One region of the Vibrio spartinae genome, then DNA from elsewhere that is predicted to be linked to it. Evidence: riboswitches for the same ligand, from Rfam matches in the RefSeq annotation. Region 1 holds a riboswitch; the other holds the start of a gene.
What was found. A riboswitch is a leader RNA that binds a small molecule or an ion and turns the genes downstream of it on or off. The one in region 1 is predicted to bind lysine.
Positions count from the first base shown of each region.

Region 2: it holds a riboswitch for lysine, as region 1 does, so the genes downstream of both, OCU60_RS10605 (Na+/H+ antiporter NhaC family protein) here and lysC (lysine-sensitive aspartokinase 3) in region 1, are expected to answer to the same signal.

Region 1 is NZ_AP024907.1:3,473,678-3,477,657, forward strand. Features, by position in the region: gene hyfB (hydrogenase 4 subunit B) at 1-543, opposite strand, end outside; gene OCU60_RS15610 (4Fe-4S dicluster domain-containing protein) at 545-1,150, opposite strand; gene lysC (lysine-sensitive aspartokinase 3) at 1,430-2,791, opposite strand; lysine riboswitch at 2,905-3,081, opposite strand; gene OCU60_RS15620 (pyridoxal-phosphate-dependent aminotransferase family protein) at 3,268-3,980, shown strand, end outside.
Region 2 is NZ_AP024907.1:2,429,164-2,433,143, forward strand. Features, by position in the region: gene hisG (ATP phosphoribosyltransferase) at 1-704, opposite strand, end outside; His leader region at 784-909, opposite strand; gene OCU60_RS10605 (Na+/H+ antiporter NhaC family protein) at 1,090-2,676, opposite strand; lysine riboswitch at 2,795-2,979, opposite strand; gene OCU60_RS10610 (H-NS family histone-like protein) at 3,334-3,735, shown strand; gene OCU60_RS10615 (inosine/guanosine kinase) at 3,878-3,980, opposite strand, start outside.

The DNA of each region.
Region 1 (3,980 bases):
CATGATGAGTACAGAACCGGCATGAGCAATGAGAAAATACTGCAAGCCAGCGCGAATACTTTTTTCACTCTGCTCAACCAACACCAGAAAGTAAGAAGCCAGTGACATCATTTCAAAGAACACGATGAAGTAAAATGCATTATCTGCCACAACTAACGCAACCATCGATGCAACAAACAGATTGAGGAAAATACTGATCCCCCATGCCCCTTTGCCCTGATACTCTTTCATGTAATGCAAGCCGTATATGGAGGCAGCAATGACAATCAGAGAAATAACCATCACCATAAATGCCGCTAATCCGTCAAACCGTACGAGCAGTTGTGCAAAAGGGAACGGACTAAAAAGCTGTGCCTGCCACACCTGATGGCTGACAAGCGCAGACCCAGCGCTGATCACGCCGGCGATACCGCCAACCGCAGTACACAGGCTTGCAAGAGATACAAAAAGAGATTCCCGTCGAGAATTACCAAACAAAGCCACAACACAGGCGATGAGATAACACCCCATCGATAAAGCCAACAGCGATAAAGGACTCATCATGTTATTTCTCCATATCCACAGTCGGTGAGCTGTTGGCCGTCACTTCTCGCTTGAGCTTGCGGGAACGCTCCGTTGCTTCGTCACTCACCAACACAATTGCCCCGGTCGGACAGACTTCCATACAGGCGGGTCCATCCTCTCTGAATTCACATAAGTCACATTTCACCGCGATACTTTTAACCCCCGGTTCCCAAGCCAAGAGATCATGCCCAAACGTCTGGGGCACAGAAGTCGATGGATTGCTGGAACGTGGTGTTGACGGTATATATGTGTCATAACTATTGGCATGAGAAACCGGACGACTCCCATCCAGTGCAATCGCACCAAACGGACAAGCCACTGCGCACAATGTACACCCGACACAAATGGATTCATTCAGAAATATCCGGTCAGCTTCTTTGGTGATTGCCTGTACCGGACAGACCGTTGCGCACGGTGCATCTTCACAATGACGACACATGACCGGAACCGTTGTATCGTTATTTTTCACCACAGTCAGACGCGGGTGACTTTGCAATCCGACTTTCTGGTGAACATCAGAACAGGCAGCCATGCATGTTTGACATCCGATACACTTCTTAGGATCGGCAACTACAAATTTTTTCATAGCATCCCCTGACAGCTAAATAATCAACTAAGGGGCAATAACCATGCCATTCGTATGATTTTATTTTTTATACATTAAAATCAAATGGTTAAATTAATACAACCTTTAACATGGCTCATCTCACAAACGAATCGCCACCAGATCAATCCTGCTCGACACTTGGTCTCGACACTATTGACGAAGCACAAGCAAACTCAGGATTGATCGAAAAATGCCATAAAAAAAGAGGTTGGCATCGCCAACCTCTTATCAATGTTCTGACTTGTTTTCTCGACGGTTTTAGCCGTTGTCTTGCGGCTCAAACAGATCCTGATGCAGTTTCTGGATGACACTTTTTGCGTCGTCAGCATCGACAAGAAAACACAGATTATGATCACTGGCGCCATAACAAATCATGCGCATGTTGTAATCGCCCAGCGTGCTGAAAACCTCTTTGGCATACCCCTTGGTCTCCATATGGTTGCCAATCAAAGCCACCAGACTCAGGTTTCGTTCGACTTCAATATGAGCGAGTTCTTCCAGCTCTGCCCGGGCAGCAGCAGGAAGCTCTGGCGCACCACCAGCGGTGTCCGTCTGATCAAGCGTGATCGACACACTAATCTCTGACGTGGTAATCAAATCAACTGAGATTTTATGCTTGGCCAGAATTTCAAAAACCTTGGCTAAAAAGCCATACGCGTGGAACATTTTAGCACTGCGAATCGTCACCATCGTTTGATTGGCCCGCAATGCCAGTGCCCGGAAATAAGGCGAATTTTCAACGCGTTTCCGAATCCATGTCCCCCCTTTCTCAGGCTCTCTTGATGAACCGACAAAGACGGGAATCCCATGCCGAAGCGCAGGAAGCAATGTTGAAGGATGCAAAATTTTTGCGCCAAAGTTCGCCATTTCTGAAGCTTCATTGAAGCTAATTTCAGGAATCGGCGCTGCGTTAGGCACGATGCGTGGATCCGTGGTATAAATTCCGGAAACATCTGTCCAGATTTCCAGCCCGGATGCCTGAACCGCTTCTGCAATCAGTGCTGCTGAATAGTCACTCCCGCCACGACCCAGTGTGGTTGTATTCCCCTGCTCATCAGAACCGATGAATCCCTGTGTCACCACCAGATGTTTTTTACACAATGGTGCCAGTTTCTCTTTGGCTTGAACGGCTGTGAATTCGACTTGTGGTTCAGCCCGGCCATAGTGACCATCGGTGCGTAACACATCACGAATATCAAATCTGACAGCATCGATGTCCCGTTCTTTGAGGACCTGAGTCAGAATATGTGTCGAGATTAATTCACCACAGGCAACCAAATGGTCGGTCAGTTTGTTGCTGGCCTGAAAAGATGCAGCGTCCGCGAGACTCGTCACTGTATCAAGAATCGCCTGAACCGCACCTTTGACTGATTCTTGTTCTTGCAACGATTCAATGATTGAAAAATGGATGTCAGATAATTGTTCTAAGATAGCGGTACGTCTTTCCGTGTCCTGAACACCGTTGGCAAGTTCGACCAGTAGATTTGTCACACCAGAACAGGCACTACTGACAACAAGCTTTGTGTCCGGATTACTTTCGATGACAGCAGCACAACGACTCATTGCTTCGAAGTTTGCCACGCTTGTTCCGCCAAATTTGGCGACATTAAATGCACTCACGGCATTTCTCCCACGACTTCCTAAAAATAAAAAAATGTTGTGTTGGATAACCAACGTCCAATGTTCGAAGAGAGTATTTCTAGAGCAAAAATAGAGGCGATTTGATGAAAGTAGACCTCAGAAGCTCTTCATCAGTGAGCACTGATGACAGTTGACGGGATTCAACCCGTTCACCCGACAATCCACACCCACAACTATGGACTGTCTCGGCACTACTCCCCCTGAGTATTCTGTCTTGGAGTTGAGGCTCCACAAAATACCTGCCTGGGCAGTGCTCCTCTTCTGCTTAATAGCTTAGGTATTGAACGTTGTTGTCCTATCAATGTCAATGACAAATTGAATCAAGCTGGGTAATTTTTACCCAAATACCCAGATCGCAGAAAAATATTTGACTAGACTTGTGTCGAATAGCTTTCCTCACAGATAAACGTTAGCCTGAACACTTGCCGATAAGTGTCAATGAAAGGAGTCAGCTTGTGACTGTACACAGTTTTTTTCCACCGCAAAGAACACTCATGGGCCCCGGCCCGTCTGATATTCACCCTCGGGTTTTACAGGCCTTAAGCCGGCCGACAATCGGGCACCTTGACCCGTTATTTATTCAAATGATGGATGAATTGAAGTCTCTTTTACAATATGCATTTCAGACCGAAAATGAATTTACGATTGCGATTTCTGCCCCCGGTAGTGCCGGAATGGAAGCCTGTTTCGTCAATTTACTGGAGCCGGGAGACAAGGTAATCGTCTGCCGAAACGGCGTCTTTGGCGAACGGATGCGGGAAAATGTGGTGCGCTGTGGTGCCAACGCAGTGCTGGTGGATAACGCATGGGGAGAAAGTGTTTCAGTTGAAAAAGTCGAACAGGCGATTCAACAACATCCGGATGCGAAAGTGTTAGCGTTTGTCCATGCCGAGACCTCGACCGGAGCGCTCAGTGATGCGAAAGCGCTAGGTCATTTGGCCAAACAATATGGTTTGTTGACCATCGTGGATGCAGTCACTTCATTAGGAGGTGTCCCTTTAGCGGTGGATGAATGGCAACTTGACGCCGTTTACTCAGGAAGCCAAAAATGCCTTTCCTGTGTTCCCGGCCTGTCTCCTCTGACCTTTTCTCAGGCGGCAATTGAGGCAATCAAGGCGCGAAAAACCCCAGTTCAGAGTTGGTTTCTCGATCAAACCTTGGTCATGGG
Region 2 (3,980 bases), 1.0 Mb from region 1:
GCGGGGGCATGGAGCATGATATATTTCGATTCTTTCGCCTGCTGAACACCATGCATTCGAGTCAGGAGTTTGTCGATCAGAGCAGCCTTATCGGCGGCAAAATCACCACGACGCTGAATCAGAGTCGCTTTAGACTGAAAAATCACTTCAACTTCTTTGAGACCATTGGCTTCCAGTGTTGCCCCTGTTGACACTAAATCAGCGATCGCGTCAGCAAGCCCCGCTCTCGGTGCAACTTCAACCGAGCCTGTCAACATGCAGGTGGTAAATGGAATATCCTGACGATCCATATAAGCTTTCAGCAGATGAGGATACGTCGTCGCAATTCTCATCCCATTCAAATCTTGCGGGCCGTTGTAACTCTTGTCTTTATCAATCGCAATCGACAGGCGACATCCACCGAACTCCAGACGTCTTAAAGAAACGAACTCATTCGGTTCATTCAACGCCAGACGATCCAAACGGACTTCTTCGAGTACGTTTTCACCCACGAATCCCAAATCGACGACCCCATCCATAATTAATCCCGGGATATCGTCATCACGAACTAACAGTAGATCAATCGGCATATTTAATGAGTGGACGACCAACTGTTCCCCCATCACATTAAACTTCACACCACACTGTTTCAGGAGTGCCATACATTCCTTACTCAGGCGACCTTTTTTTTGGACTGCAATTCTCAGGCGTTGTTGTGCTTGCATAAATAATTCCTTGTCAATCATTGTTCTTTTCAATATCCATTCCGCTTTCGGATGTCCGCTGTTTCTTGATGTAAAGCATATAAAAAAACCCTCGGAATTACTCCCGAGGGTTCATTGAATTTTTCATTTCACCTCCGGGAGAATTTTATCTCCCGGGTATGCGCTCACCTCCCGAAAGATAACTTAGGGATGATGATGGTGATGAATGTTCGTAACGAAACTGTTTTTCATAATAAAACCGCGCATACTTGGAAAAGTCTTTAACTTGCCTATCAAGTTTTCTTCACACTATACAAGCTTGAGGGGTTTTGCAACCCCTCTTTTGACTTTTTATGCAAATAATCTTCATAAGACAAATATCACACCTGATAAGACCGAATCATGATCAGGCATGCTCAGAGCGCTTCTCTTGAGATTGCTGTCGTATACGTATACGTAGACCAAAGCAGATAACAACAAACACAGCAAATGTAACCAGCAGTGATAAGCCAACAGAATCACTCAGCCCTAAAACGATATAACCAATCAACGAGATGAGCGCCACTAATAACGCATAAGGGAGCTGGGTCGAAACATGATCAATATGTTTACACCGCGCCCCGGTGGACGACAAGATCGTGGTATCAGAAATCGGAGAACAGTGATCACCAAAAACAGAACCTGCGAGCACCGCAGCTAACATTGGCATCATCAGTGCCAGTTCGGTTGCACCAGCGATATCCCCGGCAATCGGTAGCATGATGCCAAACGTTCCCCATGATGTGCCGGTCGCGAATGCCATGAGACCTGACAACACGAACAGAATGGCCGGTAACCAGTGTACCGGGATGTTGCCTTGCGTCATCGACGAAAGGTAGATCCCTGTTTGCATGTCTTTAATCACCGCCCCAATCGTCCATGCAAAAAACAGCACTAAGATTGCACCGAACATCGACTTCATACCAATCAGCAACGTTCTCAGGATAGTACCCAGCGGCATTCGTTGTCTCAATACCGAAAACAACGCCATCAATAGCCCGACCAACCCACCGTCGATCAAAGACATCCCCACATCCGTATTTTCAAACGCCCCTAAAATACTAAATGTTTCACCAGCAGCAGTCAGCGACTGCCCACCGGTAAAGATCATCGCGCCAACGGTCGCAATGACCAATGCCATAATCGGCACAATCAAGTCACGAACTCGCCCCGATTCACTTTCTTGAATATCGAGCTCATCTTTGAGTTCTGCCGCCTGATCATTACGCCCGATTCCGGATGTCACACGATGCTCATGATGCTTCATCGGGCCGATATCTAATTGAAAAACGATCATCGCGAACACCATAACTAAGGCAAAGATGGCGTAAAAATTCATCGGAATCAACTCAATATATGCATTCAACGGTGTATATTCGGTCATACCGTGGGACACTAAAATTCCACCGATAATGGTCATAATATATGCACCCCAGCTAGAAGCGGGCATGATAATACACATGGGTGCTGCGGTTGAATCAAGAATATACGCGAGTTTTGCGCGTGAAACACCGAACCGGTCAGTCACCGGACGAGAAATCGAGCCGACTGCCAGACTATTAAAATAGTCATCGACAAAAATAAAAACGCCCAAAAAAGCAGCCAGCAGTTGTGCACCTTTATTGCCCTTCACTTTCTGATCCGCCCACAATGCAAATGCACGTGTACCACCAGAAAGCGTCAACATTGCGGTCATCATCCCCAACAGGAGGAGAAAGCCGATGATACTCATGTTCCAACTGTTTATTGCACCATCTTCAATGACCAGCGTATAAACTTTGCCTTGAATATAATCCAGTGAAGAAAACAGAGAATAGCCGTTCAACAGGAAAGCACCTAACAAAATGCCAACGCCTAAAGAAAGCAGCACTCGTCTGGTTAGGATCGCCATACCCAAAGCAACAATCGGCGGAACAAGAGATATTAAGGAGGAGGAGAAATCAACTAATGTCATGATCTTCAATAACCAATGATTTAATATGGTAAGAGACCTACTGCATTGTCATAATATGAATAAGCTGTTTATGTCATTCAAAGATGAACTAAGTGAAAAGCAATCTAGTTTCACCCAGTCCTACAGTAGCGCTCCATAGTTATACAAATAAATAGACTATGGCAGTGTTGCCCCTATTCGAGAACAACCCCAGCAAACGGCCTCTGATAGACACGTTCACTTCGGCAAAAAAGCCTTTCAATCCAGATTATAGGTATCACCCTAGCTTGATTTACTGATCTTGATTGCACCTCTACACGGACTAGCACAATGTACTACCATTTTGACAAAGTAACGGCAGTATATGTTAATGACCGAATTAGAACGCGCCCATTGTACGAATACCTGAACCATTTGCAATAGGTTTGTCCTTTCTTTAAACCAAAAAAACCAAAAGACCAATCAATCGCATCGTATTAATCTCAATCACTAACTCAAGCTAACAAATCAAGCTCATATATGATATTCATCGTAATTAATGATAATTTGACACAAGCATTTACAATAATTTACGATTCTGCCAATTTTTTTATATATTATTAGTTCACTAATGTTGTCATAATAAATATCTACGTTTATTATTACATTGTGTTTAAATAAAGTTGTGGGAATAACAAAATGTCGGAACTAACTAAAACTCTACTGAATATTCGTAGTTTACGTGCCTATGCACGTAATTTAACACTCGTTCAGTTAGAAGAAGCTTTAGAAAAACTGACCTCTGTCGTTGAAGAGCGTAGAGAGTCAGAAGAAAAAGAACAAGCAGAAAGAGAAAAGCAAGAAGAAAAACTGGCTCAAATTGCTGAACAAATTGCACAAGATGGTATCGATGTAGACGCGTTAATTTCTGCACTTTCCACCGAAGGTAAGACAAAAGGTAAACGTGCACCACGCCCAGCGAAATATAAATATATCGATGAAAACGGTGCAGAAAAAACCTGGACAGGTCAAGGCCGTACACCATCTGTAATTCAAAAAGCCCTTGATGAAGGCAAATCTCTGGATGATTTTTCACTCTAATTCCAGAAACGAAAAAATAAAAGGCTCCTTATGGAGCCTTTTTAATTGTTTCACACTCAGGAGAATTATATGAACCTTTGTGCTAAGCCAATAATTTTTTTGCGAAATTATTTAACAACATTATCGCACTAAATTATTTCTGTTATCGTTCCCAATATGCTTCTTCCAGACTATCTTCTCTTTCCGGTAAACCTTTCGATAATCTCGGTGAATGTTGAGTTAAAACTTCATAGCTTGCCCGATTA